3 regions of the Paenibacillus terrisolis genome follow, and region 1 is predicted to be linked to each of the others. Evidence: riboswitches for the same ligand, from Rfam matches in the RefSeq annotation. Region 1 holds a riboswitch; each other region holds the start of a gene.

Region 1 (10,601 bases):
GTTTTCCAGACGTTCCATGGCCGGGCCGGACAAAACCGGGTGCGTACAGCACGCATACACCTCTTCAGCGCCGCCTTCTTTGAGGGCGTTGGCCCCAAGTACAATCGTACCGGCGGTATCGATGATGTCGTCGATAAGGATCGCCGTTTTGCCTTCGATATGCCCGATGATGTTCATGACTTCGCTGACGTTCGGTTCCGGACGGCGCTTGTCGATGATCGCCAGCGGCGCGTTCAGGAAGTCGGCCAGTTTGCGGGCGCGAACCACACCGCCGTGGTCAGGCGATACGACAACCGGATTCTGAATATGCTTCGAGCGGAAATATTGGGCCAAAATCGGCACGCCGAGCATATGATCCACCGGAATATCGAAGAAGCCCTGGATCTGCATGGCATGCAAATCCATCGTAATCACGCGGTGAGCGCCGGCTTTCTCGATCAGATTGGCGACCAGCTTGGCCGTAATCGGGTCGCGCGAACGCGCCTTCCGGTCTTGACGGGCGTAGCCGTAATAAGGGATAACGACATTGATGCTTTTGGCCGAAGCCCGTTTCAAAGCATCCACCATAACAAGAAGCTCCATCAGGTTGTCGTTAACCGGCGCGCTTGTGGATTGTACGATGTACACATGGCAGCCGCGAACGCTCTCGGACAGCTTCACTTGAATTTCGCCGTCGCTGAAGCTTGTCGTCTCCGAATCTCCCATAGGAATCCCGATGTAGTCGGCAATTTGATGAGCCAATTGGGGATTGGAGTTACAGGTGAATATCTTTAATTTAGAATCACAATAAGTCATAAAATTAAAACCCTCCGTGCTGTGTAGACGGCCAAAACCGCAAGCTGAAATCCATGATTTTGGCCCGCCCCGATATTAAATGAACCACTGCATCCTGATTCCGCAACATCCGCCACAATAATAATTTCGTTTTCGAGTAAAAAATTTAAGACTCCTGATTTCTTTCCTTCTTGGCTTTGGCCCGGGCACGGATTTTCTCGGCATATCCCGATTTATTCTCCTGCCGATTCCGGGCGATCGCCAAATCGTTGTCCGGCACGGAATGGGTGATCGTCGAGCCGGCCACGATAAAAGCGCCCTTACCTACTTTTACCGGCGCTATCAAGTTGACATTGCTGCCGATAAACGCATCGTCCCCGATTTCAGTAATAGACTTATTATAACCATCGTAGTTGACGGTAATCGCGCCACAACCGATATTCACGTTCTTGCCCACTTGAGCGTCGCCGACATAGCTGAGGTGCGACACCTTGGAGCCGTCGCCCAGGGAAGCGTTTTTGATTTCTACGAAATCGCCGACCTTGACGTCCTCTCCGAGTTTGGCCCCCGGACGCAAATAAGCGAAAGGCCCAACCGCCGAGTTCTTGCCAACTTCTGCCTGGCTGAGAACCGAATGTTTGACCTTCGCGCCGTTTTCGATCACGCTGTTTTCGATTTCCGCGGACGGTCCGATCACGCAATCTTCACCGATGACGGTCCGACCAGATAATACGGTTCCCGGGTAAATGACCGTATCGGCGCCAATGACGACATCCGCTCCGATGTACGTTGAACTCGGGTCAATCACGGTTACGCCATCCAACATGTGCTTGCGGATAATTCTCTCCCGCATAAACGCTTCGGCTTCGGAAAGAGCCACACGGTCGTTAACGCCAATTGACTCGGTATAGTCTTTCGTCACGTAACCTTCCACAATTTCATTCTCCTGTACCAAGATCCCGATCACGTCGGTCAGATAGTACTCCTGCTGGGCATTGTTATTGGTAACCTTGGACAACGCGGCGAACAGCTTGGCATTATCAAAGCAATACGTTGCCGTATTGATTTCGTTAACCGCGTCCTCTTCGGGTGAACAATCTTTCTGCTCGACAATCCGTATCACGGAACCGTCTTCCCCCCGAATAATCCGGCCATATCCTTTCGGATTGTCCATCTTCGCTGTAAGCACGGTAGCTGCCGCGCCTTTACGGGAATGAAGATCGATCATCGCTTCAAGCGTCTCTTCCGTGACCAGCGGAGTATCGCCGCAAATGACGATGGTGATGCCTTCCTCCTGGCCAACCAGCGAGCTTGCCTGCAGCACCGCATGACCGGTTCCGAGTTGCTGCTCCTGCAGCACGTATTCAACCGATGTTCCCAGATAAGATTGGACCGCTTCCGCGCCGTGGCCGACAACCACGATGCTGCGTTCGCAGCCTACTTTCCTCACCGTGCTCAGAACGTGTCCGACCATCGGCTTACCGCATACAGGATGGAGCACTTTGTAAAGCTTGGACTTCATGCGCTTCCCCTGACCTGCGGCAAGAACAATCGCTAATCTTTTCAAGGCCCCGGCCTCCTTCTCTTGAACTCATTACTGAATATATCTCATTTAGGGCAAAAAGAAAAGAGAGCCATGACACATGGCTCCCTTTTCTCAAACCCCAATTAATTGAAAATAACTTCGACTTACGCCCCTTCTTCAATAGCTTCTTCTTGGTCGGCGGCGCGTTCGTATTCAGCCAATACTGCGGCTTGAATCTTCTCGCGAGTGCCGGAAGAAATCGGATGCGCGATATCCCGGAACTCCCCGTCCGGTGTGCGCTTGCTAGGCATAGCTACAAACATTCCATTGTTGCCGTCGATTACGCGAATGTCATGAACAACAAATTCGTTATCGATGGTAATGGATGCGATCGCTTTCATTCTGCCCTCAGAGCTGACTCGGCGGAGTCTTACATCCGTAATTTGCATATGTGTTCACCACCTTTTTCCATCAGAGACTTGGTGTAATATTCCACATAGCAAACGTAAATCCTTTTTTTTTCTAGAACAAATTGGCTTAAAAACAGGAATTTTTTTGATATAATAGGCTTTTCGACAGGTTTCGTCGATAATCCTTCGGATTAGTGTTCAAATCGACAAACTTCTTCTTGTCAAAATCTCGAAAAATAATTTCCAGGTTCTACGGAGATTTCTTTTCCTTTGGCATCGACGGCCCGAAGCTTAGCCAGCGACACATAATCATGAAGCAGCCGCTGCTCCGATTCGATTTCTCCCGACTCCACCAGTACTCCGACTCCGGCAACCATAGCATTAAACTCGGTAAGCAAATCCACCATGCCTTGAATCGTTCCGCCGGCTTTCATGAAGTCGTCGACGATGAGCACGCGCGATTTCTCTTTAAGCGCCCGCCGGGACAAGGTCATCGTATGCAAGCTCTTGTGGGAACCCGATACGTAGTTGATGCTTACCGCGGATCCTTCCGTCACCTGATGGTCTCTGCGGACCAGAACAACCGGCAGATTCAGCTCCGCGCCGGTGGCGTATGCGAGCGGAATCCCTTTTGTCTCCACCGTCATGATGCAGTCGATCTCCTGCTTCCCAAAAACCGTTGCAAACAGCTTGCCCGCTTCGTTCATCAGGCCGGGCTGTCCGAGCAGGTCGGACATATACAGATATCCTCCGGGCAAAATACGGTCCGGCTGGGCCAGCTTCTTGCACAGCTCGCTAACAAAGAGCTCTGCTTGTTCCTGTCCGATTTGAGGAACATACTTCACGCCTCCGGCTGCACCGGCCAGTGTAAGCAGTTCGCCGATGCCCTCTTCCTCGAAAACTTCCTTGATAATGGCGAGATCCTCGCTGATCGAGGATTTGGCCGCCCCGTACCGCTGGGCAAAAGTGGTCAACGGGATCAACTGATGCGGACGGGACAACAGGTAATGAGTCATCTCCACTAAACGAGCGCTTCTCTTTAATTTTTTCACGAAGTACCCCTCGCTAAATCCGAATATTTTAATGAAAATATAACATTTTTGTACGGATTTGTCCAAGGCAGAATCTTAAGTCAGCAAACGAACCGCATATACCTCTTTGCAAAAGCCCCGAAGTCCGTTATAAATACGGGCTACTTTGGCTTCTTTGGACACGAGTCCAAATACTGTCGGCCCGCTGCCGGACATAAGAACGCCGTCCGCTCCAAGCCGAATCATCGTTTCTTTCAAATGGGCGACCTCCGGATGCATCTCCAGCGTGACTCGCTCCAGCACATTGCCGAGTTCCTGGCACACCTCGGAAAAAGAATGGTGTTCCAGCGCTTCCTGCATTCGCCTCGCGGAAGGATGATCCGTAATTTTCTCGCTGCGCAGACGGCCGTAAACCTCAGCCGTAGACACGTTAATCGGCAGCTTGGCCAATACCACCCAACATTGCGGCGGATTCGGCAGGACGGTAAGCTTCTCACCCCGCCCGGTGGCGAGCGCGGTCCCCCCGGTCACGCAAAACGGTACATCCGAGCCCAGCTCGGAGCCCAGCTCTTTCAGTTCTTCATCGGAGATGCCAAGCTTCCACAGCCGGTTTAAGCCGCGCAGAGTCGCTGCCGCATCGCTGCTGCCGCCGGCGAGTCCCGCCGCAACGGGAATCTTTTTATCTAAATGGATGTATACTCCGGATTCAACCCGGTACCTTTCCTTGACCAGCTTCGCGGCTTGAAAAGCCAAATTTTTCTCGTCCAGCGGAATATATCCGGCCTGGCTCGAAATAATAATGGTATCCCGCGGGAGGGCGCTCATTTCCAGTCGATCGGCAAGATCAACCATCGTCATAATCATCTCGACTTCGTGGTAGCCGTCCGGCCGTTTATGCAATACGTCGAGCATCAAGTTGATTTTAGCCGGTGCTTTTTCGTAAATCTTCAAGGCGTTCACCCACCCTCAGCAGTTCCATAAATTTATTCGTGTTGTTACACTTTATCTATTTTAAGAAAAACTTCATTCTTCGTCTATGTATGAAAGACAAACACTTCTTTTTTATCTTACTTCATCCTGCTGCAAAAACAAGTTCCAAGCGCACAGAGCACGTATTCATCAACAAAGGAAGCCCTCCCTGAGGGAGAGCTTCCCGGCTTTTTTTCGCCGCCCGTTAGGGCTGCTGCTTGGCTGCGGCTCGTTCCGCCAGCTCAATCGCTCTTTTCACCATATTCCCAGCATCCTTGGCCTTAATGCCTCCCCAGCCTTCCTTCTGAACGGTATCGTAAAATCCTAAATCCTTGGCCAGCTCGACCTTCAGATCCTCCGACATTACGCTTCGTCTTCTGCGCGACATGTTCAGTCCTCCTTAGGGATTGTGGATATAGGAACAGAGTTAGTATCCCGCAACGGATTCCCGTTCATGCAGGAAAGACACTCCCTTTCGCTGCAGCCTTACGCCTCCTTCAAAGAATCGGAGCGTCAATAAAAATAAAAAAACGGCCTCGCATGAAAACGAAGACCGTTTAGTAGTGACTTGGCATGATGTTCACGGTTTAATATACGAAAGCCTCATCTCGTTGTTATCGTCACAAATCATAACTTCAACGGATTCGGTAAGTATATCGGCATAACTGTAAGACACACGTTTAAAGGTCTGCTGTTCTTGATCCAGCTTCACTATAAAGACCGAAGGATAGGTCTCTTCCAAAACTCCGGTACGTTCAACCGTTTTCCGGCGACCACCGTTGGCCCGAAGCATAATTTTCTGTCCAACGTGGGCGTCGAGACTATGCTTGATTTCTGACAGTGCATTTTTAGCCATTGCCTGTGACCACCTTCTTTCTTTGTCCATTATACATGAAAGGGAGTCGCCTGTCAAATCAAAATAATTAATTATATCAGCAAGAAAAATGTATTGTCAACATTTTTTTTATGACACTTTGCGTATACTAAATAACCGGCACAAAAATACGCAGTTCCCAAGGCATAAACCTCAAGCTCTGCGTAAAAGAAATGTATGAAATGATCCCAAAGTTCCGGCCCTTACATCGACGGAACAACCTTCAGCGAAGAAAGATCCCGGAGCTTCGGCAGGCCGATCCGGTAGCTTCCGCGGGTTTCTATGCCGCCTACCCCCTGGGCCCCGCTGATCGTATTGTTCAGCACGTCCGTGATCTGGATCGTGTCGCGGATCGAAGTCAGCGACGCTTTCGCCGCGATGTAGACCGGATCCAGGGCGTGGATCAGCACGCGGGCCGGAGAACTCGCAAAATTGGCACCGGCTTGCAGCAAAGCCTCAAAATGCGATTGGCAAGCCCCCGCCACGATCGTTAACGAATCGAAATTACGCTCATACTGCCGGGCCGCCTGAATCGCCTCCACGAAATATTTGGAATTTTTGTAGCTGGTCAAATTATACAAGTCCCCGGACGGGCGATGCTTCAGCACGCCGTCATGCCCGGTCAGCACCACGATATCGGGCTGAACGGACGGCAGCAGACGATAAAGCGTTCTGGCCATCTGCGACTCCGACACGTAGTAACCTTGAGCCGGAATCCGCAGCTTCTCGTATAGACTTAAGCTTTTCTGCAAATACCTCTCGTCCCCGTCCAGGTGAAGCACCTTGCCCGGGACTTCAAAATAGGACGGCTCCCCCTGCGGCTGCGGGTACCAATCCGTACCGATCGTCATTTGATTGCGTTCCGCCAGCACCTTCCGGTCTTGTGTCATCCGTTCCAGCGATTCAGCCTCTTTGATGCGGGCGCGCTGCGCTTTCTCGCCGGGGGAAGCCGGGTCTACCTTGACCAGGTCGGTCAAAGGCGCATCCGCCAGCAGCCGGAATTCCGTCCCTTTGATGATAGCCTCGCTCCGCTCTATTCTTTCTATCCGGAACGTTACGTCTCCTCCGTAAGATTTGCGGACGACCAAGTCTCCCAAATTCGTCAAATCCATCACCTCTTTCCCATCGTATGGGCTAGGCGAAGGATTGGTTACAATTGCGAGGGTTACGAATGGCTGAACCCGGCCGCAAGCAGCGTATTGCTAAGCCGCGCGAACTCCTCCAGGCTGAGCGTTTCCGCACGCCGGGAAGGTTCGATTTCCGCGGCCCCAAGCAGCTGCTCCAGCCGTTCCCGGCCTTCTCCGGCGAAGAAGCGGGTTTTCAGGTTGTTGGAGATTGTTTTTCTTCTTTGCGCAAAAGAAGCTTGTACCACGTCAAAAAAGAACTTCTCGTCGTTTACGGCCACCGGAGGCGTTTTGCGCACCGTCAAACGAATCACCGCCGACTCTACGTTAGGCTGGGGAATAAACACGCTGTGCGGCACCGTACAGATCAGCTCCGGTTCGCTGTAATACTGAACCGCTATGCTGAGACTGCCATAATCCTTGCCGCCGGGAGAAGCCGCCATCCGCTCCGCCACTTCCTTCTGAATCATGACGACGATATGCTCAAGCGGGAGGCCTTCCTCCAGTAGTTTCATCAGAATCGGGGTCGTCACGTAATAAGGCAAGTTAGCCACCACGCTGACGCCGCTGACCCCGCCAAATTCTGTCTCAAACAACGCGCGCAGATTCAGCTTCAGCACATCGCCGTGAATGACGCGAACATGCGGGTGCGGCTCCAACACCTCTTCCAAAATCGGCAGCAGACGCTGGTCGATTTCCACCGCAACCACTTTCCCGGCCTCCTGAGCCAGTTTTTCGGTCAATGCGCCGATCCCCGGCCCGATTTCAAGAGCCCCCTTGGACGCGTCCAAACCGGCGGCTGCAACGATTTTGCCGAGTATATTTTGATCGATCAGAAAGTTCTGACCCAGACTTTTCTTAAAAGAAAATCCGTGCCGTTGAATAATTTCCTTCGTCCGGCGCGGCGTAGAAACATCTTCATTCCTGTTCATGGGTGATTGACTCCTTTGTCTTCGAGCTCCGCGAGGGCGGCCGCGAATTCTTCCCTGCTGATCTTGAACACCGTCAGCCGTTTATGGAACTGCTTGCCGTTGCAGTATCCGATGCCAAGCAGCTCTCCCATCACCCGCCGGCGTGCAGCGGCTTCCGGATGAACGATCAGGCCCGCCTCTATCAAGTCTGCCCAATCAATGAGCCCCTCCACTCCCTGAAGCTCGCAGCGGACCTTGGAGAGCGCTTCGCGGATCGCCTCCGGCGAAGCGTTCTCCACGCCGATGTCTCCGCGTTTCGTGGCGTCCGCTTCCCGTATAAAGGCATGCTTGCACCCCGGAACCCGGGCCGCGACGATTTTACGGATTCGCTCCCCCGCATGGTCGGGATCCGTAAAAATAATAACTCCCCGCCGCTCCTGCGCCAGGGCAATTTTTCGCAGCGTCGTCTCGTTGATCGCCGACCCGCCCGTCTCGATCGTGTCGGCCTCCACGGCCCGTTTAATCGCGACGGTATCGTCGCGCCCCTCCACCACGATGACCTCTTTGATCATGTGCCGTCTTCCCTTCCGTTTACAACAAAAAGAAGAGGAAGGCTCCTCTTCTAATCCAATGTCTTATTCATCATCCTAATACTATCTTATTCCCCTCGCAAAGTAAAACGAGGTTAGTTTAATTCAGGCTTTGTCGGACCGATGACATATACGGTACGGCCCTTTTTGAGCCCGAAATTTGTCGCTGCCTTGAGCGAGTCGTAATATACGTCAATCTTATGTCCGTCGATAGCGCCGCCGGTATCCTCCGCCTTGCGGAAGCCGAGCCCTTCGATGTAGACCCACCATCCGAGCGGAACGATGCTGGTATCAACCGCAATGGTTCTTCCTTGCGTTACGCGCGTCCCGGAAGCGGTTCTCGTGCCGATACCTTCCTCTTCGGAGGAATAAGCCGTTAAGGTAACGTTTTTAAGTACCTTTTTGTATTTAAACGACACGCCGCCTTTTGTGGTCAGCCCGCTGATATTTACCGCGTTCGGATTACGGGTAATGCTTGCGGATTTGACCTCTGCCGGCTTTTTGACGCCAACTGCGATGACCTTGGGCTGAGCGCTTACCGCCACTTCTTTGCCAAGCCACCGCTTCGTTACGAATTTGCCATCCTCGTACACCTTTTCGATGTTGTGAACGACCACGCCATTGCTTCCCGGCTGAAGGACTTTGGTTTTGCCCTTAAGCAGGTTCTCGTCTGACGTCTTCACGATGGTGAACGGAACTGTAATTTTTTCCTGAACAGTTTGCTTGCTGACACGGACGATCTTGATATCCGAATCAGACGTTAGCGCGCTGCCCAGCGCCGGTTTTATTTTATCGTCTTTGCTCAGGGCGATGCCAAGCTCGGTGATGGCCCCCTGTACGCTGCTTTTCGTGGTGAAATGAACCTTCGTTGCTCCGTCCACGCTTACGGTTACCGGAACCGCATGCACGGCAACAAAATGATTGTCCGCCCCTTGCGAGCCGGCAAGAAGCTGGACTGCTGAATCTTGCTTGCTCAGCATACCGACTGGCGCTTTCTTAAGATCCGCCTGAGACACGCCTGTCTCGGCCGATTGGATCTTGCCTTCCGCTACCAGAGAAGTCTCTTTTTTATCGTTTTGGCCAAATAGCCAAATCAGGATGATGATGATCACTGCGACGGTCAGAACTCCAACAATCGAAATCTGACGTAAATTCTCATGCTTCCATCGCATTGCGTAAGACATGCTGGATGAGCGTGATTGATGGGTGTCTTCTTTGTGGAAAATGCCCATTTCGTCCGTCCTCCTTCATAGTCCCGCCGTCTAGGTCGATGCATGATACGTTTGACGTGACTACAGATCGTTTTTACGAAACGCGGTGAAATCCCCCGTATTTCGCATCCTGCCCCAGTCTACCTGGCATATGTCACCTCCTGTTTAACAACAGTATGATGACCCTATTACTTTTATTCAAAAACAAAAGAAGCCTAAAGAAAGAGTTAGAGGAACTCCTTCGTGGCTTCCGAATTGTCTTGGTGTAATAGGATGCACGAGTTACCTCTCTTATTGACGCTTACGAGGTTAGCTGTCGGGTTCGGACGAAAGAGAGCCGCCCTTTCTCAGTTCATTCGCTCATGGCGCAATGACCTCGAATTCACCCCTAAGACCCTGTAAAGAAATCAAATACAGCAACAGCCGGTGCTCTAAGCACTGCCCTTAACCATTCCTGTATCGGTTCCCCCGTTCTCCAAATGGAGATTCAGCGAGACTGGTTCATGGAACCAAAGTCATCGAATAGGCTCGCCCAACTGACGAGTGAGCCAAAATGACTACAGAAGAAATTCTAACTTGTTTCCATGCATGTTGTAAAGGACGAATCAACCACGTTTTTTAAAAAAAATGGTTAAAAAAATGTAACTAACTTGGATTTTCTGGTTAAAAAGCATTCATATTTCGAAAATCCTGCTTTTTTCGGCCCATTTGCTCCGGAATTCACCGTATTCCAAATCGTTCCATTGCATTTCGGGAGGTAATTTCGGCGATTTCCTCCACGAACACCCCTTTTAACTCGGCCGCCGCTTCCGCAACCAGACGTACATGGGCGGATTCGTTTCTTTTCCCTCGAAATGGATGCGGAGTAAGATATGGGGAATCGGTTTCGATCAACAAACGGTCCATCGGTGTTTTGGCTAAAACTTCCTTTGGCTGTTTTGCATTTTTAAACGTTATCGGTCCGCCGAACGACAAATGGAATCCCAAATCCAGACACATTTTGGCAATTTCCCAACTACCGGAGAAGGAGTGAAGCACACCTCCGACTTCGCTCGCTTTCTCTTCGCGCAAAATTCGGACTACATCCTCGTGCGCTTCCCGATTATGGATGCTGATGGGCATTCCGAGGCTGCGAGCGAGGCCGATTTGATCGCGGAAAACTTTGTGCTGAACCTCTTTCGG
Region 2 (10,601 bases), on a different contig from region 1:
TTCCGGCTGGATATGGACCAACCGGATCGACCGGATCGGGAAAGCGCAGGCCAAAGTGCAGACCGGGGATTGAGCGATACAGGAGGGTGTCCCAGAAGTCATCTATGACGGCTTTTGGTACACCCTCTAATACTTATCATAACAGCAGAGCAGAAAAATCCTGCCAGATACCTGGTCGACTTTGAGGATTTGCGTTAGAACAGGTCAAACACCAACCCAAACACCAACCCAAACACCAACCCAAACACCAACCCAAACACCAACCCAAACACCAACCCAAACACCAACCCAAACACCAACCCAAACACCAACCCAAACACCAACCCAAACACCAACCCAAACACCAACCCAAACACCAACCCAAACACCAACCCAAACACCAACCCAAACACCAACCCAAACACCAACCCAAACACCAACCCAAACACCAACCCAAACACCAACCCAAACACCAACCCAAACACCAACCCAAACACCAACCCAAACACCAACCCAAACACCAACCCAAACACCAACCCAAACACCAACCCAAACACCAACCCAAACACCAACCCAAACACCAACCCAAACACCAACCCAAACACCAACCCAAACACCAACCCAAACACCAACCCAAACACCAACCCAAACACCAACCCAAACACCAACCCAAACACCAACCCAAACACCAACCCAAACACCAACCCAAACACCAACCCAAACACCAACCCAAACACCAACCCAAACACCAACCCAAACACCAACCCAAACACCAACCCAAACACCAACCCAAACACCAACCCAAACACCAACCCAAACACCAACCCAAACACCAACCCAAACACCAACCCAAACACCAACCCAAACACCAACCCAAACACCAACCCAAACACCAACCCAAACACCAACCCAAACACCAACCCAAACACCAACCCAAACACCAACCCAAACACCAACCCAAACACCAACCCAAACACCAACCCAAACACCAACCCAAACACCAACCCAAACACCAACCCAAACACCTCACCCGTCCGTCACTTCTTGAAATAGCGGCCTGTTATAGCCTTATTCCACTGAAGAGGCCTCATTCTGGATGAATAGCGCCATTTTATGGCCTTATTTATTCAGAAGAGCTCCTTTTCACTTGGTTTTGGCCGGTTTGCCGAAAATAGGGCCCTTTTGCACCGCTATTTTCAGGAAAATGCGGTCTCGGAGTGAAACAAGGCCATTTTGTACCGCTATTCGAGAAATCGCCGTTTGCCGTTTATTGTTGATTCCAGGCCAGGAAGGACCTGTTCAGCAAAAGGAAAGTTTGCCGGGACCGACTCAACTGCGCACGAGCAGCTCATCCTCGATGCCGGGCTCACTCCGGCTGACCGGAACGCCGGCAAAGCTGGCCCAACGCGGACCAGCGTGCTATGCATCAAGGGAAGCCGAAGCTTCCGGCATTTTCGACTTCGAATTTGCCGAAACCCAGCCCGGGGATCGGATGGATTTTGAGAAAAGTGAAGAAATACCGAATTCGGAAGAGTATTCGAGAGTTTTAGTGTGGTTCCCCACAGAAAAACGCCGGATTGGAGTAGTCATGCTTTTCGCATATTCTTTACAGGATAGCATGCCGAGAGTAAGATACGTTCATGAAATAACAATGATTACTATTTAAATTCAATCGCTGAATTTCCGAATAGGAAATCGGGGGAACCAAATGATGAGCGTAAGTCTGGTGTGGGAGCCGGACGAATGCGCATCCGGGGTGAATCCTTAAAGAAGAACGGCCATGGACCCTTCTTTGAGGTAGGGCGACTCTCACCGTCCGAATCCGGCAGCTAACCTCGAAAGCGAGGAACGGTTTATACCGCTCCGGAGAGAGGATGATGAAGCTTGTGATCGGAACAAGACCACAGGGCTCCTAAGCCTCTGTGGTTTTTTGCGTTTAAATTTGAAAAATTATAGTCATAATGAAAAAAATCGCTGAATCTTTCTGAAAACGAGAAAGAGCGGGGGAACCAATCGAAAGCCGCCAGGCGGCTTCCATGGGGTGAATCGCCGGGCATGGTTCGAGCAGCCTTTGTCCGGGGTAGGGCGACTCTTGCGTCCGAATCCGGCAGCTAACTTCGCAAGCGTCCAAAGAGAGTCCAAACATCTGTCGACTATAGACGCGTTTCATTAAACGTGCCTGAAGAAGCTGGCGACTTAGTTCTCTCTTTTCGCAGGGCTTCTTTTTTTGCGCCTTCGGCTACTAAATTGGAGGAGAATAATCATGAATCATGAGGAAGAATATATTCTGGTTTCTGCGCCTACGAAAGCGGGATTGGAATTTATTCGGACATTGCAAATCAAGAATCTGCCGTTTGCCGTATTGACCAACAATGAAAAAGAGAAGCGGCGGATGGATAAATTAGGCATAAAGCACATTATTAAAGTGGATACTAAAAAACATGATTCGTGGTTGATTCCCGATTTGCCAATTGGCCCTGTGTATCTATTTGAAAACAGTTTGCCGCTGTGCTGTTTGTATATTCAGATCTGCCAGTCCTGGACGAGAAAGCCGATCTATGTCATCGTCCACGGAACAAATTCCAGACTCGTCTACAAAGCGCTTGGAGCAGATTATGTTATTTATTCAAAAGGCGACAATGTTTCCTTTTTAATACCTTGAACACGCAAGAAGGGGAGGTACTACTGGAATGCTTGATGTGATTATGATCGGTTCGTTTGTGATTTTAACGGTATTTTGCCTCGGAATTGCGTCCTGGGCGAGCAGAGTGATTGATAAAGGAAGTGCGGAACAATGATTTGGGCTTTGGGGGTTATCGTTTTTTTGATGTTTGTGTATCTGCTGTATGTTTTATTGAATCCGGAGAAGTTTTAACTCAGTTGTCTTAGGAGGGTATGAAGGAAATGGTTGCCATTCTTTCCATTGGAGTCACGCTGCTACTCGCATTGCTTCTGGCTCGTCCGGCCGGATTGTATATGGCCAAAGTTTTCGATTATGAGAAGACGGGGCTGGATAAGTTTTTTGGCCCCATCGAAAAATTAATATACGCGATAGGCGGGATCCGACGGGAAAATCAGTCCTGGAAAAAATATGCCGCGTCGGTCCTGGTCAGCAACGGGGTTATGATCTTGCTGGTTTACCTTGTATTTCGGACGCAGTCCTATCTGCCGCTTAATCCAAGCGGAGTTCCGAACATAGAACCGACGCTCGCCTTTAATACGGCGATCAGCTTCATGACCAATACGAACCTGCAGCATTACAGCGGCGAAAGCGGATTATCGTATTTGTCGCAAATGATCGGGATTGTGTTCATGATGTTTGTGTCTCCAGCCACTTTGCTGGCTGCGGCAATCGCTTTTATCCGCGGACTCGCCGGCAAGCAGCTTGGTAATTTCTTTGTCGATTTGGTTCGTGCGCTTACTCGCATTCTGCTGCCGGTTGCGTTCGTGATGGCGCTTGTTTTTGTCGCCCTTGGCGTTCCGCAAACGCTGGAGCCTACGGCACTTGCCCATACGCTTCAAGGCGGCGATCAACTGATTGCCAGAGGTCCGGTCGCTTCATTGCTGTCGATTAAAATGTTCGGCACGAACGGCGGCGGGTTTCTGGGGGTCAACTCGGCACATCCGTTCGAAAATCCGGACGCGATCAGCAATTTGCTGCAAATTTTGCTCATGATGGTATTCGGTACAGCGATTCCGTTTACGTACGGGAAGATCGTCGGAAACGCCAAGCAGGGACGCGTGCTGTTCCTTTCCATGTCGCTGATGTTCATCATCATGCTGGTGATCTCGTTAACAGCCGAATACCATGGGAATCCGGTGCTGAACAGCTATGGCATCCAGCATGATCAGGGCAGCATGGAGGGCAAGGAGGTCCGCTTTGGCGTTGCGCAATCGTCTCTTTATTCAGTCGTGACAACCGCTGCCGAAACCGGGGCCGTGAACACGATGCATGACACGTTAACTCCGCTCGGCGGGTTTGTGGCGATATCCAATATGATGCTCAACACCGTTTTTGGCGGCGCGGGGGCAGGGTTCATGAACGTGCTGATGTACGCGATTATCGGCGTATTCCTGGCCGGTCTGATGGTCGGCCACACGCCGGAATTTTTAGGCAAAAAAATCGAAGGCAAGGAAATGAAGCTGGTTGCGCTCACGATGCTGATTCCTCCTTTCATTATTCTGGTGCCGACGGCATTAGCTCTGTGGTTATTTCCGGACACGATTTCAAATCCTGGCTTTCACGGTCTGACACAGGCGTTGTATGAATTTACTTCGTCCGCTTCGAACAACGGTTCCGGTTTTGAGGGACTCGGCGACAATACTCCATTTTGGAATATTTCCACCGGCATCGTGATGTTCCTGGGCCGTTTCTTCTCTGTCGTCACACTGCTGGCGGTAGCCGGATCGTTATTGGCCAAGAAGAAAGTCCCGGAATCTTCGGGAACGTTCCGTACGGACACGGGGTTATTTGGGGCAGTATTTATCGGGGCCGTCGTTCTTGTAGGAGCGCTCACGTTCTTCCCTGGGCTCGTGCTTGGACCGATAGCCGAACAGTTGACACTGCTGCCTTAAGCTTGAAAAGGAGATTGGAGGATCTTTGCCATGAGTCAAAAAAAATCCGCAATCAGCGGAGAAATTATACAAAACGCGATCAAAGAATCTTTTCTGAAGCTGGATCCTAGGGTCATGATTCGCAACCCGATCATGTTCGTCGTGGAGGTCGGTTTTGTCATCACCTTGATTTTGGCTTTTGCGCCCGGCACTTTCGGCGGAGATATTCCGGCCTGGTTTAACCTTACGGTTTCGCTAATCCTGCTGATCACAGTGCTGTTTGCAAACTTTGCCGAAGCATTGGCTGAGGGACGCGGCAAAGCGCAGGCCGATTCCCTGAAAAAGACGAAAAAAGAAATTACGGCCAACAAAATCAGCGGTACCGTCATTAAAAAAATTCCTTCCACCGAGCTGCGCAAAGGAGATATCGTCGTGGTGGCGCAGGGCGAGTTTATCCCCGGCGACGGCGAGGTGATTGAGGGCCTCGCCTCTGTCGACGAATCGGCGATTACCGGGGAATCCGCTCCGGTCATCAAGGAAGCGGGCGGCGACTTCAGTTCGGTTACGGGCGGCACGCGGGTCATCAGCGACCAAATCAAGGTTCGGATTTCGACCGATCCCGGCGAATCGTTTCTTGACCGGATGATCTCGCTCGTCGAAGGCGCAAAACGGCAAAAAACACCTAACGAAATCGCCCTGAGCACCGTGCTGATCAGTTTAACGCTCATCTTTCTCGTGGTCGTCGTGACGCTGCCGTTTTTCGGGAATTTTCTGAATGTCAATATCGAAGTCCCGATGCTTGTTGCTCTGCTGGTCTGCCTGATTCCGACGACGATCGGCGGCTTGCTCTCGGCGATCGGCATCGCCGGGATGGATCGGGTTACACAGTTCAACGTGCTGGCGATGTCGGGTAAAGCGGTCGAAGCGGCCGGGGATATCAATACGATTATTTTGGATAAAACGGGGACGATCACGTACGGAAACCGGATGGCCAGCGAATTTCTTCCCGTCGGCGGAGAGAGCGTAAATGACGCCGCCGAGTGGGCGGCCATCAGTTCGCTTAAAGATGAGACGCCGGAAGGCCGATCCGTCCTGGAGCTTATGAAAAAGGAAAACTATAGCTATAACCCCGCAGTGGGTGAGAACGGGGAGTTTGTGGAATTTAAAGCGGAAACGCGCATGAGCGGCATCGATCTGCAGGACGGACGCAAAGTCCGCAAAGGAGCGGTTGACGCCATCAAAAAATGGGTAACCGCGCAGGGCGGAAGCATCCCGTCTGACCTCGACGCGAACAGCGACCGGGTTGCTTCGGCGGGGGGAACGCCGCTGGCAATTGCCGTGGATAACCGCATTTACGGAATCATTTATTTAAAAGATACGGTAAAGCCGGGGATGCGCGAGCGCTTCGATCAAATGCGGCGGATGGGGATCAAAACGATCATGTGTACCGGGGATAACCCTTTGACCGCCGCAACGATTGCCCGCGAAGCGGGGGTTGACGATTTTATCGCCGAAAGCAAGCCGGAGGATAAAATCGCCGTCATCAAAAAGGAACAGGCCGAAGGCAAGCTGGTCGCCATGACCGGGGACGGAACGAACGATGCGCCGGCTTTGGCCCAGGCCGATGTAGGGATCGCCATGAACAGCGGTACGGTAGCGGCCAAGGAAGCGGCCAATATGGTTGACCTGGATTCCGATCCTTCCAAAATCATCGAAGTGGTAGCGATCGGCAAGCAACTGCTGATGACTCGCGGGGCGCTGACTACTTTCAGTATCGCAAACGATGTGGCCAAATATTTCGCGATTATTCCCGCGATGTTTATGATCGCCATCCCGCAGATGGATGTCATCAACATCATGAAGCTGGGCTCGCCGATGTCCGCGATTTTGTCGGCGCTTATTTTCAATGCGATTATCATTCCGCTGCTGATTCCGCTTGCAATGAAAGGGATTGCTTACAAGCCGGTCAGTTCGTCCCAGCTGCTTAGACAAAATTTGCTGGTTTATGGTTTGGGCGGGGTTATCGTCCCGTTTATAGGAATTAAGATTATCGACTTGATCGTTCACCTGTGGGTGTAAACCGAAGCGGAAAGGAATGAAGGGAATGCGGATTCTGACTTCTAGCATTCGAATAAGTCTAGTTTTTATGTTGCTATGCGGGCTCGTTTACAATTTGGCGGTGACCGGAATCGCTCAGGTCGTGATGCCAAAGCAAGCAAACGGCAGCCTCATTTATAATGAGAACCATGAAATCATCGGCTCGGAACTCATCGGACAGAACTTTACCGATCCGGGCTGGTTCCAGGGACGGGTATCCAGCATTGAGTATAAAGCGGAAGCGTCAGGGACTCCGAACTATGCTCCATCCAACCCGGATATGCTGGCCCGGGTTCAACAATCAATTAACGAGTGGAAGAAAAATAACCCAGACGTTCCGGTCAGCACGTTGCCGATCGATTTGATCACCAACTCGGGCTCAGGCCTTGATCCCGATATCAGCCCGGACGCAGCCAAAGCGCAAATTCCGCGCATCAGCGGTGTAACGGGGATTCCGGCGGATCAATTGGAAACGCTGGTCGAGGATCATACGAAAGGACGAGAAATTGGCTTCCTTGGCGAACCAACTGTCAACGTGCTGAAGCTGAATATCGATCTGCAAAAGCTAGCCGGTAAATAAGCATTGATAGACTCCCTGCTCTATAATAGTAGAGCGGGGAAGTTCTGTTTTTATCCGTTTATGCTTGATTGGGAGGATGGTTCTCGTGGAGAACTTTAAGCGCAAAACCCCGGAGGAAATTTTAGCTTCCATATATAAGCTCCATCGCGGCAGACTCAAAATTTACATCGGCGCGTTCAGCGGCTCCGGAAAAACCTATCACATGCTGATGGAAGGGCAGTCGCTCAAGGAAGAAGGAATCGATGTCGTCATCTGCGCCGTTTCGACGATGCAGCGTCCGGAGACGGTCGAGCAGATCGGCAATCTGGAGCGGATCCCGAGCATCCACTGGTTCAAGGACGGCATGGAGAAAAAAGACTTGAACCTGGAGGCTCTGGTTAGCCGCAATCCGGAAGTGGTGCTGGTTGACGGGCTGGCTCACCGAAACCGCGAGGGGGCGAAATTCCCGACGCGTCTGGAGGACATTCATTTTTTGCTCGGGCATGGCATAAGCGTGATTACCACGGTGAATGTCTATGAGCTTGAGGGCGTGAACGAGCTTGCTCAGGAGCTAACCGGGATCAAGGTAAGCGAAGCGATTCCGGCGAATACGCTGGAGCTGGCCGACGAAGTGCGGCTGATCGACGTGACGCCGGAGACTCTGCTCGAGCGTTTGTCCAAAGGGCGGCTGCACAGCTCCAATCAGGAGATGTTCAAGCGCGGGAATCTGGGCAAGCTGCGAGAGTTGGCCCTCCGCCTGGTTGCCGAAGGCGTGAATGAATCGCTGGAAAAACACCGTGAAGAACAGGGGCTTTTCGGTCCGTCCGGGGCCGGGGAACGTATTCTGGTGACGGTCCAGTACCATTGGAACGGCTCGATTTATGTTCGCCGCGGACAACAGGTAGCCAAACGGCTTGGCGGCGACCTTATGGTTGCTTCCTTTGTGAGCGAACACCGACCGTTGTCCAAGGAAGCCGCCGCTTTCAAGCGTTCTATCGTTAAGCTTGTCGAAAAGGTCGGGGGAACCTTCGTGGAGCTGCCGCTTCACTCCCGCAGAGCGCTTCCGTATCAGCTTGTCCATTACGCGACCAAACACAATGTCACCCGGATCGTAATGGGACATTCTCGCCAAAGTCTATGGCAGGAATTGTGGAAGGGTTCTGTCTTGGGTGTGCTGCTCAAAAAAATGAAAAATATCGATTTGCTGCTTGTCGCCGACCGTGCGGAGCAGGAGGGAGAACGGATTCTGCCGACGCGCAGGCAGGATGAAGAAGAAAACGACCCTTATCATCGGCTTAGCGCTTTGGAGATGAAAAAGGAAGTGGCCCGAATCAAACGCGGCAAGCTGAAGGTTTATATCGGCGCCGCTCCGGGCGTGGGCAAGACGTATACGATGCTGCGCGAAGGCAACGACCTGCTCAAAAGCGGTGTCGACGTTGTGATCGGCCTTCTGGAAACGCATGGCCGAAAAGAAACGCTCGCTCAGGTGTGTTCGCTCGAAACCATCCCCCGCCGTAAAATCCGTTATCAAAATACGGAGCTCGAAGAAATGGACGTCGATGCGATTTTACGGCGCAACCCGGAACTTGTGCTGGTGGATGAGCTGGCCCATACGAATATACCCGGGAGTGAAAATACCAAGAGGTATGAAGATGTGCTGAAGATTCTGGACGCCGGAATCTCCGTCATATCTACGATGAACGTGCAGCATCTGGAAAGCTTGAACGACTCCGTCGAGCAAATCACGGGCATCCGTGTGCGGGAGACGGTTCCCGACCGGGTGATGCGCCTCGCGGACGAAGTGCAGCTGATCGACGTAGCGCCCAAATCGTTGCAGCAGCGGATGCGGGAGGGTAAAATATACGCATCCAATAAAGTAGATCAGGCACTGAACCATTTTTTCAAAATGGGCAATCTGATCGCGCTTCGCGAGCTTGCCTTGCGGGAAATCGCCGATGACGTCGACGATCGGCTGGAAGCGTGGGACCGCCGCGAATCGCTTCGAGGACCATGGCGGCGGGAGGAGCTTATTTTCGTCGGAGTTTCGCTCAGTCCCAATGCCGAACGGCTTATCCGCAGAGGTTTTCGTATCGCCTTCCGCCTCAAAGCGAAATGGGTCGTGAGCTATGTCCATGCGGGCTCCGCGATCCCGGAAGCTTTGCAGCCGCGGCTCAAACAGCTGGAGACGCTGACGGTACGGCTTGGCGGAAAGTTTGAGGTTCAGCGAACGGGGCGCTATAACGAGATCGCCGATCTTCTGGTCGATCAAGCTAATAAATTTAAAGGAACCCAGATGATTATCGGACAATCCGAGCGAAGCTACTGGGAGAAATTGTGCCGAGGATCGGTGGCTAAAAAAATTCTCCGGCTTGCCCGGCACATGGACGTGCTCGTAGTGGCCGATTACGATCCCAATGTCAAACTTCCGGGGGAAATATAAGTAGGAGGCTTGTGGAGCTCTCCAACGCAACATCATTTTATTATTGGAGGGATGACATGGACGTTTTTGCGGAATATTTGGCGCAAATCGATAACCCGCAGCAGCGGACCCGAATGGAGGAGATTTTTGTTTGGGTCATGGAAAAATTTCCGCATCTAACCCCTAAAATCGCGTGGAACCAGCCTATGTTTACCGATCACGGCACATTTATTATCGGCTTTAGCTCAGCCAAGCACCATTTGGCGGTCGCCCCCGAAAAAACGGTAATCCATCGTTTTTCCAATGAAATTGTACAGTCCGGCTATGATCACACCCAGCAGCTCCTGCGTATCCGTTGGGACAGCCCGGTTGATTATTCATTACTTGAGACAATAATCGAGTTTAATATTGCGGATAAAGCGAATTGTTCAACGTTTTGGCGGAAGTGAGAAATCGGAAGGTCATTTTATAAGGCCAACGCTGTGCTCGGCTGTGGCCCAAAAAACTTAGTTGTAAGAACCATTTTGAATGGATTCTTAAGCTAAGTTTTTTTATTTTTATACTTTTTTTAGATTTCGTTTAGAAGGTTTTTAGACGCAGCGGTTAAGCTTGAATATAGAAAGCTCGCTATACTGGCTTTCGGCATGCCCGTTCTTAAGAATAGGGCAAAAATCTAAAAAGAAGGGAAGAAAAAGATGAACAAGAAGTGGTTAAAGCTGGGAACGGTATTCGGCATTGGCGCCGCCATGCTGCTGGCCAGCGGATTGTCCGCCATGGCGGGGACGTCGGCTTACGATACTTATGCGGACGCACTGCAAAAAACGTCGACGGTATCCAGCCTGGCGGACACGGGCAAGATTGTCGTCACGGACAACGGGAAAGTGATTCTAAGCGCCGATCTCAGCTCGAAAATGAACCGGGACAAGGATGCCATGAGCGCACAGGTAGCGCTTGCCGGAGGTACCGAACAGCATGCTGTTCAGGTGTTCAAGC
Region 3 (10,601 bases), on a different contig from region 1:
CCAAATGAGCCGGTCCTTTTTTTCAAAATAACAACTCCAAATTTGAAATAATCACAGAAGGTGACTGCACAGTGATAAAATCCAGACGAAACCTTGGCTTCCTTGATTTGGAGGAGATCCCCCTGGGAACAGGGTACCAAAGTAGAGGGATCAAGCTTTGGTGTACGGCTCATTCGGAGCTGGTTGATTCATGCTCAAAAATTACGACAGCAGCTTGGCGTTCGCGGCCGCGTCGAAGACCTGACGAGTGTCCCCATTATGGATTACTGCAGATTTCGCCGGAATATCCTCCCCTTCGATCGTCACATCGCGGTTTGAGAAATTGACGGTCACTTTGACGTCGTCCCCGTACTGCGCGTTTTGCACGAGTCGGTCGTCGCTCAGCACGTTAAAGCCGGTCATTTCCTGTGTGACCGATTGCCGGTGCAGCGGCGACCAGACTTTCAGGAAACCGGTGATGCTGTCTTTTTCCTGCTCCCATGTCCCGCGATCAAGATGATACAGAGGGGGGACGTTATACAGGAGCTCATAGAGCATCCGGTCGGCCTCTTCACCCGCTATTTTGTAGCTGCCCCATTCCCAATGGTTCGTCGTGATGACGGAGTCGTTATAGACCAGCTTGTAAAGCGGCAGCGAATAGGCGGGATCGACGTATATTTTCTCGTACAGCGCTTTGATCGGCACCGTTTTGCCGTATCTCTCAGGGATGCCGTTTGCGGCGTAATAGCCGCCTACGTAGTATTGGCTGTCCTTGTTGTCGCGCATGTCGGGGTCTCCCCAGGCGATGATTGGACTTTCGATGCCTTGGGCAAAGGCGATGACGCCGCTGGCGTAATCGTTGCCGCCTTCGGAGCCTACGACCATTTGCTTATCCTTGGCAAAATAACCGAGCCGCTCTAACCGGGCATTCAAATCCTGCTGCTGCGTGGTCGGGTGAGCCGGCGAGTAATCGTCATAAATTTCGCCCGTCGCATCGCAGTCGACGAACCAGGAATTGAAGCCGATGCCGTCCTGGAGGATGCCCTCTGCGCGTTCTTTTACGCTTGGCATCGCGAGTGTCGGATTGAGCTTGCGTCCCCGCTGCAGGAAACCGGCGACCTTAGTTCCGTCTTTTTTCGTAATAGTCGCATTCTCAAATAGCGCCGGATCCGGGAATGAAGCCGTGTTCCAGGAAATATCCGCGTTTTGCTGAATGGAATGATAGGAATCGTAAGGAGCGATCAAATACCCGTCTTGATCCGCTTCGCTCACCAATTGCGGGTTCATCAGGCCGTCGACCCAATTCGGAAGCCCGATCCAGGCGTTGGCGATACCGGCGTCATGCATGTCTTTAAGCAAACCGGTCGAGTTTGCCTGCCCCCATTCGGAGAGAGGGGACGCGGCGTCTTGGAGCACGCTTTTCAGCAGCAATTTATTCAGGTCATAGAGCTTCTCCTCGCTTAGTTTGCCAATGCCTTGATCGATCAGCTTTTGCACTTCCCCTCCGGGATGGGGGAACACGGAAGGGGAGTAGAAGCCTTTCATTTTCATTCCCTGGTTGAGCGCGTTTAAGACAACCGACTTCTGATAATTGTCTATATAATCCTGTCCGGGAATTTGCCCCAGCACGTCCGCGAGCTCGGCGCTGCCGTCAGCCGTTCCCGCCAGAAGCTTGACCAGCCACGGACCGAGCGAGTCGGGCAGTAGCTTGCGAAGCTGCGGCCACTTTATGTCGTCGGTTGTGAGAATGGCCTCGCTCCACAAATAAATTTGCGGCGCCCCGTACAGCTTGCGGATATTCGGGTTAGCCCCCGCTTTTTCCTCGAGCGTGACCGCGTTTCCTAGTTCCTCTACAACATTTTTGTAAGGCGCCACCACCTGCTGCGGACTGCCGCCGGTCACATACAGACGGAAGCCATAGCTTTTGTCCGGATTGATCGAAGGGAATTCATGCGCAAATTGAAATTGTACGGACGACGACGTATCGAAATGAACCTCGCCATTGAACTTGTTGGTCACCACATAAACGAGGGAGTAAGGCTTGTTATTCAGCGCAAAAAAGTCCATAGAAAACGATTCGCTCCACGTATACGTCTGGTCGTTCAGAAACGTTCGCCAACTCTCGTCGCCGGCGGGAATGGTTTTCCCCTCCCCGATGGGAAGCATGTAGCCATCGGCCTTAACCGAAGGCCACTCGTAACGGTCCGCTCCGTCCGAAACGATCCGGATGTCGAGATAGTCGCTCTTCTTGGCGATGCTGACTTTGACTTTGCCCGGATAGGTCCACTTCGCCGAATCTTTGCTTTGAACCAGATCGCTTACCTTTTCCTTCGGCAGCGGAAGCGAAGCGGGAGTCCGGACACCATCCTTAATAATCGTAAGCGCAAACGTCTCCGGATCCACCTCGAAGTCGAACGGCAGACCCGCCGGCGTCAAGTCCTGCTTCGCCTGTTCGGCTGTCGGCGCCGGGCTTGCGGACAAGCTCGCCGCATCGCCGGCGGCATTTTGACATCCGGCAGCGGTGAGGGCCAGTAAAGCGGCGCATATCCATGCTAAATTTTTCTTCATTTGGTTTTCCTCCATTCTTTGGGTTGTCGCATGACACTAGCCATACTAAAACGGGATTGTTACATGAATGTGCCGATTGGATAGGATGCGGAAACTTGTTTGAAGACATTCGATTTTGTTACACTGATGTAACATAAGGGTTCTACACTGGTTGAGAGCTTGTACACGCCGCTATCGGGCGTTATGCCGCTCGGAGAGGAAGCGTATGAGATGAACCTTTTGCTGGCGGATGATGAGCCGTTGATGCTGCAGATTTTGCAGGCTTATTTTCAGAAGGACGGGTTTGAATGCTTGCTTGCGCAGGACGGGGAGGAAGCCTTGGACCTGTTTTATAACTATAAAGTGGATTTGGCGATTCTGGATTGGATGATGCCGAAACGGAGCGGAATCGAGGTAAGCCGGGAGATCAAGAAGACCAGCCGGGCAAAAGTACTGCTTCTGACGGCCAAAGGAAGCCAGGATGACGAATTTATCGCCCTGAAAAGCGGAGCGGACGATTATGTGCGCAAGCCGTTTGATCCGCGCATTTTGCTTCTGCGGGTGAAAAAGCTGCTCCAGCTTACGGAGAAAGTATCCGTCGGCGACTTGACCGTCGATCTGGAAGGTCAGAAAATTTTTCGGAACGGCGAGGACGTAATGGCGACAAACAAGGAATTTCAACTCATGAAATATCTGCTTGCCAATAAGGGGCAAATCATGACCCGCAAAATGCTGCTGGATGAAGTGTGGGGATTCGACTATTTTGGCGAGGAACGGACCGTGGATACCCATATCAGGCGGCTGCGGGAAAAGATCGGCGAGCATCGCATCCGGACATACAGGGGAATGGGCTACGGCCTGGTTGATTCCGATGAACAGTAGATTGACGCGAAAACTGGTCGTACGGATTGCGGCATCGCTATGTCTTGTGTTTACGCTCTCGTTTGCCGTCAATTCCTTTTTTCTGCCTAAATATTTTCTCTATCAGACCAAGCAGAAACTGTCCTCCCTGGTTTCCGACTTGACGGTAGGGGAGCGTGCTCCAGCCCCGGCTCGGATTGGGGCAATAGAAGAGCAAAATCAGGCGGTGATTGCTTACACCTCCATATCCGGCGCAAATAACGATCTAAACGACGATTTGCTGTACCAGTTTAAACGAAAGGGAATTGCGCTCAGCAAATTTTGGCTGACCGAAGACAGCGTGAAGAAGCTGCATGAAGGCGGGAGGGTAAACAGGCTTTACGATCAGACGAAACTGAAGTCCAGTTTCCTGGTCAACTTCGTGGAGATTGACGGAACCGTATTTGCCGTGGGTGAATCAATTGCGCATTCGGGGGAAACCCTTCGAATCGTCAACCGGTTTAACGCATACATCTGGGTCGGCATGTTGTTCCTGCTGGTGTTATTATCCGCTTTGTACACGGCGCGAATCGTCAGGCCGCTGGTGAAACTGAATGAAACGGCCAAAGAGATTTCCGATTTGTCGTTCACTAAGGCCGATGTTCATACGGGCGACGAAATCGAGACGCTGGCCGACAGCATCAATCGGATGAGCGATAAACTGGAGGAGGCGCACCGTTCGCTGGAAGCGAAAAACGACAATCTGCAGACGTTCATCTCGGATATTTCGCATGAACTGAAGACTCCGCTTTCGCTCATTCGCGTTTATGCCTCCGGGCTCAGCGACGGCATGGACGACGGTACCTACGCCGATGTCATTCGCCGGCAAAGCGAGCATATGAGCGGCCTCATCGACCGTCTGCTGGAATTGTCCCGGCTTCAAGAGGATGAGTATCGTTTCGGACCGGTTGATTTCCGGAAACTTCTGGCAGAGACGCTGGAAACGTATCGGATTGCGTTCCGCCAGCAGGGTCTGGAGCTTGAGGCGGACAATCGGCTGATGGGCGAGACCTGGGTGTGGGCGGACCTCAGAAAGCTGGAATCTGTTTTGGATAACTGGCTGACTAATGCAATGAAATACACGACCGTAAAACGCGTGGAGGTGATGGCGGAAGCGAAAGAGGGCAGCGTTTATTTTCGCATCGCCAACGGAACGGATAATGAGGATAAAACGCAGTGGGAGAAGGTTTGGGAGCCATTTTACGTCATGGAGAACTCGCGCAGCAAAAAATTCAGCGGCACGGGGTTGGGGTTATCCATTACCCGGGCGATCCTGCAAAATCATGAGGCGTCTTTTGGCTTGACGGTCCGGGAAGGAAAGGTCGAATTCTATTTTTCACTGCCGCTCGCAAGTTATGAGGCAACAAATCATATGGGTGAATTTCATTGAAACACAAACCGATTTTCGGATTTCATCATATCGGCGGAGCATTAATGCGCGAACAGGGATATTAAAGTAAGCAAAAAACCGAGTAAAAAGCCGCAAAGGGCTCCGTTAACGCGAATCCATTGCAAGTCCTTTCCAAGTTTATCCTCAAGCATCATCACTAAAGTCTCGTCGTCCATTTGATCGATGTTGTCCTTCACCAATTGCCCGATAAGATGATGGTTAGATGCGGCCAGATTGATCAAATACTGGGTAAGGTGGTCCTCCATGGACGCAAGAACCTCCGGCTTGCGGTTCTTGATGAACCGGATCAAGGAACGATATAACGTAAAGATTTTGCGTCCTCCGGCTATGCGTTCCTTTTCTATCGTATCGAGTGCCGTCGTCCGTATGCCTTCGATTGCTGATACGATGAAGCTCGTTCCGTTTTCTCCCTTTATTTGATCCGCAGCCCAATTTCGGAGAGTGAGTATGTTGTCGTCATTTTCAATGAGACGGAGAAGTGTGCCGCGAAGTTCCAAGGCGAGCTTTTCGCGCAAAGGGCTAGCCTCATCCAGTAATTCCCTCGCCGTCGAAAGGGACAAATCTTGAAGCATGATTCCCAGCTTGTCTTCCGTGAAGAAACCCGTAACGGCCTGAAGGAAAAATCCTCTGATTCCCTTGCCTTTCATTTCCGTTAACTTCTGATATGCCATGCTGCCGAGGAGCGCGCTTGTATTTTCCTGTTCCAGCCATTTAATGAGTCCCGAAGCGGCGAGGTCGATCACTTTGTAATCGTAACCGGAACGTACGGCCTGCCGGTAGACATGTTTCGTCGCCGTTTGAATATCGGCTTTACTAAGCCAGACGGACAATCCGCTTTGAAGATACGGAACGTATTTTTCCGTCGGCAACTGCCGCAGCAGCGTTTCGGAGAAATTCAGAATGTTCAATCTTGTTTTCTTGCGGCTCAGTATTCTGGCTAGCATGAAAATTGCCGTTTCCAAAACATGTATGGATCGAAGCTTGGCTTCGATGCTCTGTTTATTTAAAAGCTCGTTCTCTACGGCGGAAATGAGTGAACGCGTAATTTTGCTTTTGTTTTTTAGCAATAACGAGGTGTGGGGGATCGGAATCCCCAGAGGATGACGAAACAATGCGGTAACCGCAAACCAGTCGGCCATTCCTCCCACCAAACCTGCTTCAAAACTCCCCTTTAATAATTGAACAAAAGTGGACTGGGGTAACAACAAAGTGGCTAAAAAACCGCAAAACATAATTAATAACGAGATCCCGGCCAAATTTCTTGACTTCATTTTATGCCCTCTTTCCATGCCTTGTAGCCGCAGTTCTTTTATTGTCTCCCTTTAGATTAAATCATAGTCGACGGATTCGGTAAACATCGGTTCGCGTCCCCCGCCCCTAAGTTCCCTTTCATGAAGAGTTAATTATAGTAATGAATAATAAGACATCGATTCCTGAATCAATTTTTCTTCATTCGGCGGGTTCCTGTATAAACGGTTGTTCCCATGTTCGTCACCGGCTGCGATTTTGAGTGGAACACGCTTGGCTTGAGCGACTTCGAGCAAGGCGATTTGGACCAGTTCCCGTTGGTTCTGACTCCATTCCGCGCCTTTGCACCGTACAATTTCGAGGGCTTCCTCAACCGTATGATTTCGGATGCACTTTAAGAAAACTCCCCATTTGATCAAATCAAATCCTTTCTGATCCGCGAAAACGAGGCAAGCACCCAAACCGCAGTTTTCTCCGCATGAAAGCTTCAGAACGCAATACCAGCAGCCTTTCGGCTTTTTTACCGTCCAAAGAAAGCTGGGAGGTTCATGAAAGGCAAACAGTTTAATTTGTGACAACTTAGTCTTCATTCGTTTTCCCTCCAGGATTTTCTGCGAATTTTAGTTCAATATGGTGAGTTTTCCGGGCTTTTTCAACAAACTGCCGAATCTCCCGCTCATTCTCGCAAACTGCGGAATGCTCCAGCCAGATGATATATTTCATTTTATGAACGACGGATAAATGAAGGGGAAACGATTCTCTTGACTTGATCACATACCAACCGGAAGGTTTGTTTCTCCAAGGCTCCCGGAAGGCTGCCGGAAGCGGAAGCCTGGTACGAGTGAACCAGTCCTGCTGCTGTTGTTTTTCTCTCAGTTTCTTATAAATTCCGAGCACGATTTCAGAATCCGGGCATTCCAGACAGGAAGCCGGCTGACCAAACTGCCGCAGCACCTCGATTTTGTCTTTCCCGAAGCCGTAACCCACGATAAACCGCTGGCCACATTCTTCATACCATAGAGCTCCGAAACATAAGTAGCGTAAACTGATTGGATCCAAAAGTCCCTGCTCTGTCCCAATATAATATAGTTTCATGTCGTACCCCCGTCGTTTAAAGATTGTATAAACTGTCATTTCAGCAAAAAAACCGCAAACAGAGATAAAACCTCTGCTGCGGTTTTGCGTGGACGAAAAAACAGACCCGGCGCAAATGCAAGGCAAAATAAAGGTTCCCCCTGTCACGCTTACGAGGTTAGCTGCCGGATTCGGGCGGTGGGAGTCGCCCTACCTTAAGAGACCGGAATGATAGTCTCTTCTCGGATTCACCCCAAGAGGACCGTTAAAGGTCCGATGGTTCCCCCGCTTCCCGCCAGGCGGGAATTAAGCGTCGTTCATTACAACGAATCATACTATCTCAAGATTCCTTTTGTAAAAAAGGAAAAGAGCTTTTTCAGGTCCTGCTGAAGCAAATTTTCGCTCAAAAAGAAAAGAAATAAGCTTAAAAAGTATTTGTTGAAGCTTTTCATGTATCTTTCTAATGAAAGCTTAATTTTTTATTTTCAATTAAGGGAAAGGGACGGCAAATGATTTTTTTGCGTTAATTCCATTAAAGCAAGAAAAGGAAAGATAATGGCCGAAGAAATATAAATTTCGAGAGGGAAATTACGATGTAAGCGGTTTTTCGGGAAACTATGCCGTTTTTTTGCGAGTACATTTCTTAATCGATCGCTTTACAAAACCTTGATATCGAACGTATGATGTTAATTGTTTCTTGAATATTATTTCTGAAAACTTATTCATTATCGCTGAATTTCCTAACCTGGAAAACGGGGGAACCGGTTGGAGTTAAGCCTGAAAACGGGTGATTCTCCTATGGGGTGAATCCTGACGGCAATACGCGTCAGGTAGGGCGACTCTTGCCGTCCGAATCCGACAGCTAACCTCGTAAGCGTAGTCAGGAGTGGGTAACTTACTGTGAAAAAGACACAGGCTACCCTGTGTTTTTTTGTTGCCTAAAATTGACTTAACAGGCAGCAAAAATTGAAAATAAACCCGATTTGGTCGGGGGAAATTAGAAAAATAACATTTGTGGCGGTGAAACTTGTGCTTTCCTATTTAAAAAGATTTCTCATTGGGCGTCCGTTAAAATCGACGGAGCTGGGTGAACAAAAACTGACGAAGACAAAAGCGCTTGCGATTCTTTCCTCGGACGCCTTGTCCTCAGTGGCATACGGGCCGGAGCAAATCCTGGTGGTTCTGATGACCATCGGCGCGATCGCTTATTGGTATTCCATTCCAATCGCGGCGGGCGTTTTGGTTCTTTTGGCCGCTTTGATTTTGTCTTATCGTCAAATCATTTTCACCTATCCTCACGGAGGTGGAGCTTACGTTGTTTCCAAAGAGAATCTTGGTGTGCTTCCGGGGTTAGTCGCCGGGGGTTCCCTGCTTGTCGATTACGTTTTGACCGTATCCGTCAGCGTATCGGCCGGGACGGATGCCATTACTTCGGCTTTTCCCAGTTTGCATCCTTACACAGTTATCATAGCTGTTGTTTTTGTGCTTTTCATAACAACGCTGAATTTAAGGGGAGTCACGGAATCCGCATCCGTTTTTGCTTTGCCGGTTTACCTGTTTGTTCTTGCCTTGTTTATTATGATCGGGGCAGGCATTTTTCGTGTTCTGACCGGGCAAGCAGCTCCGGAACTTCATACGCCCCTGGGAACTCCCGTAGCGGGAATCGGCCTGTTTTTGCTGCTTCGCGCCTTCGCCTCCGGGTGTACGGCATTAACCGGGGTTGAAGCTATTTCCAACGCGATCCCCAACTTCAAAGATCCAGCCCCCCGCAATGCGGCCAAGACACTGCTTGCCATGGGAACTTTGCTCGCTTTATTGTTTTCGGGAATCGTCTTTCTTGCTTATTATTATGGCGTTGGCCATCGCACCGATGTAACGGTGCTGTCGCAAATCGCCGAACAGACCTTTGGAAGAAACTTTATGTACTTCTTCATTCAAGGGACAACGGCATTGATTCTGATTCTGGCCGCCAATACGGGATATTCCGCTTTTCCGCTGCTGGCCGTGAATCTCGCCAAAGACAAATTCATCCCGAGGATGTTTACGATCCGGGGAGACCGGCTCGGATATTCCAACGGGATCCTTATTCTGGGACTTTTTTCGATCATTCTGATCGTTGTTTTTGAAGGCAAGACCGAACTGCTGATTCCGCTCTACGCGATCGGGGTATTCATTCCGTTTACCCTTTCCCAAACGGGAATGATGGTTAAATGGTTCCGTGAGAAACCGGCCGGGTGGGTTAAAAAATTTATAATCAACACGACCGGAGCCGTGATTAGCCTTCTGGTCAGCGTTATGTTCTTTATCACCAAGTTCTCCAACGTTTGGCCGGTGCTTATTTTCTTGCCGGTAATCATTTATTTTTTCCACCGGATTCATAAGCATTATATGGCTATCGCGGATCAACTGAGAATATCGACATGCGAACCGGCACTTGCGATTGAAGGAAATGTCATTATCGTTCCGGTCGCCGGGATTACGCATGTCGTGGAAAACTCGCTGAATTATGCCAAGTCGCTTTCTCCTCATCAGATCATCGCCGTTTATGTACCGTTCGAGAGAGAGGAAGAGGCTATTTTCGAAGAAAAGTGGAAAAAATGGCAGCCAGATGTACGGCTCGTGACTTTGTACTCTCCATATCGCAGCATCATACAGCCTTTGGTGAAGTTCGTGGATACGGTTCAGAAAAAGTCGATGGAATCGCATTACCAAGTTACGGTGATCATTCCGCAGTTTATCCCGAAGAAGGGCTGGCATAATATTCTGCACAATCAATCAAGCTTATTGATCAGGGCGCATCTGCTATACCGGAGAAACGTTATCGTAGCGACCGTGCCGTATCATTTGAAGGAATAGCTTTTCATTCCAACATTTGCTTATTCCCGGAATTCGCAAGATAATATACTTACGAAAAGTAATAATAATAACGAATGGGGAGCGAATATATGAACACGGAACCATTGTTTCAGCCGTTTCAGGCAGGGCCGCTTTCGCTTAAGAATAGAATCGTCATGGCGCCGATGACGCGGGGATTTTCACCGGACGGAGTTCCCGGAGCCGATGTTGCCGCTTATTACCGCCGCCGAGCGGAAGGCGGGGTAGGGCTGATTATTACAGAGGGGACGGCCATCAACCATCCTGCTGCGGTAAGCAGTCCGAGCATCCCCAAATTTCATGGAGAAGAAGCGTTAAAAGGCTGGGAGCATGTCGTGAAAGAGGTTCATGCGGCGGGAGGAAAAATCATTCCTCAGCTATGGCATGTGGGCATGGCTCGTACCATCGGGCAACTCCCTAACGCGGAAGCTCTTCCGATCGGCCCCTCAGGGCTTAATCTAAACGGCGATACAGTGACAGAGCCGATGACTCAGGAGGAAATTGACGGCATCATCGCTGCTTTTGCCGCCGCAGCGGCGGACGCGAAACGGGTCGGCTTTGACGGAAT

What was found. Region 1 has a riboswitch for cyclic di-AMP ahead of ACI48K_RS21115 (G5 domain-containing protein). Riboswitches for the same ligand answer to the same signal wherever they lie in the genome.
Region 2: another riboswitch for cyclic di-AMP. It lies ahead of ACI48K_RS08695 (hypothetical protein); the one in region 1 lies ahead of ACI48K_RS21115 (G5 domain-containing protein).
Region 3: another riboswitch for cyclic di-AMP. It lies ahead of ACI48K_RS22020 (hypothetical protein); the one in region 1 lies ahead of ACI48K_RS21115 (G5 domain-containing protein).

The regions. Positions count from the first base shown of each region.
Region 1 covers NZ_JBKFGG010000033.1:13,874-24,474, reverse strand. The annotation lists gene ACI48K_RS21165 (ribose-phosphate diphosphokinase) at 1-795, opposite strand, end outside; gene glmU (bifunctional UDP-N-acetylglucosamine diphosphorylase/glucosamine-1-phosphate N-acetyltransferase GlmU) at 941-2,341, opposite strand; gene spoVG (septation regulator SpoVG) at 2,464-2,748, opposite strand; gene purR (pur operon repressor) at 2,931-3,761, opposite strand; gene ispE (4-(cytidine 5'-diphospho)-2-C-methyl-D-erythritol kinase) at 3,837-4,691, opposite strand; gene ACI48K_RS21140 (protein sspF) at 4,915-5,097, opposite strand; gene veg (biofilm formation stimulator Veg) at 5,290-5,565, opposite strand; gene yabG (sporulation peptidase YabG) at 5,787-6,695, opposite strand; gene rsmA (16S rRNA (adenine(1518)-N(6)/adenine(1519)-N(6))-dimethyltransferase RsmA) at 6,749-7,639, opposite strand; gene rnmV (ribonuclease M5) at 7,636-8,190, opposite strand; gene ACI48K_RS21115 (G5 domain-containing protein) at 8,304-9,440, opposite strand; cyclic di-AMP (ydaO/yuaA leader) riboswitch at 9,703-9,922, opposite strand; gene ACI48K_RS21110 (TatD family hydrolase) at 10,140-10,601, opposite strand, start outside.
Region 2 covers NZ_JBKFGG010000006.1:223,302-233,902, forward strand. The annotation lists gene ACI48K_RS08680 (glycerophosphodiester phosphodiesterase family protein) at 1-73, shown strand, start outside; gene ACI48K_RS08685 (hypothetical protein) at 195-992, opposite strand; gene ACI48K_RS08690 (hypothetical protein) at 1,076-1,645, shown strand; cyclic di-AMP (ydaO/yuaA leader) riboswitch at 1,643-1,838, shown strand; cyclic di-AMP (ydaO/yuaA leader) riboswitch at 1,942-2,121, shown strand; gene ACI48K_RS08695 (hypothetical protein) at 2,243-2,641, shown strand; gene ACI48K_RS08700 (signal peptide protein) at 2,670-2,777, shown strand; gene kdpF (K(+)-transporting ATPase subunit F) at 2,774-2,854, shown strand; gene kdpA (potassium-transporting ATPase subunit KdpA) at 2,884-4,554, shown strand; gene kdpB (potassium-transporting ATPase subunit KdpB) at 4,585-6,612, shown strand; gene kdpC (potassium-transporting ATPase subunit KdpC) at 6,638-7,210, shown strand; gene ACI48K_RS08725 (universal stress protein) at 7,296-9,629, shown strand; gene ACI48K_RS08730 (iron chaperone) at 9,686-10,057, shown strand; gene ACI48K_RS08735 (hypothetical protein) at 10,304-10,601, shown strand, end outside.
Region 3 covers NZ_JBKFGG010000036.1:1,299-11,899, forward strand. The annotation lists gene ACI48K_RS21995 (glycoside hydrolase) at 202-2,547, opposite strand; gene ACI48K_RS22000 (response regulator transcription factor) at 2,758-3,408, shown strand; gene ACI48K_RS22005 (HAMP domain-containing sensor histidine kinase) at 3,398-4,816, shown strand; gene ACI48K_RS22010 (DUF445 domain-containing protein) at 4,858-6,126, opposite strand; gene ACI48K_RS22015 (hypothetical protein) at 6,241-6,675, opposite strand; gene ACI48K_RS22020 (hypothetical protein) at 6,665-7,180, opposite strand; cyclic di-AMP (ydaO/yuaA leader) riboswitch at 7,312-7,482, opposite strand; cyclic di-AMP (ydaO/yuaA leader) riboswitch at 7,879-8,051, shown strand; gene ACI48K_RS22025 (APC family permease) at 8,189-10,015, shown strand; gene ACI48K_RS22030 (NADH:flavin oxidoreductase) at 10,105-10,601, shown strand, end outside.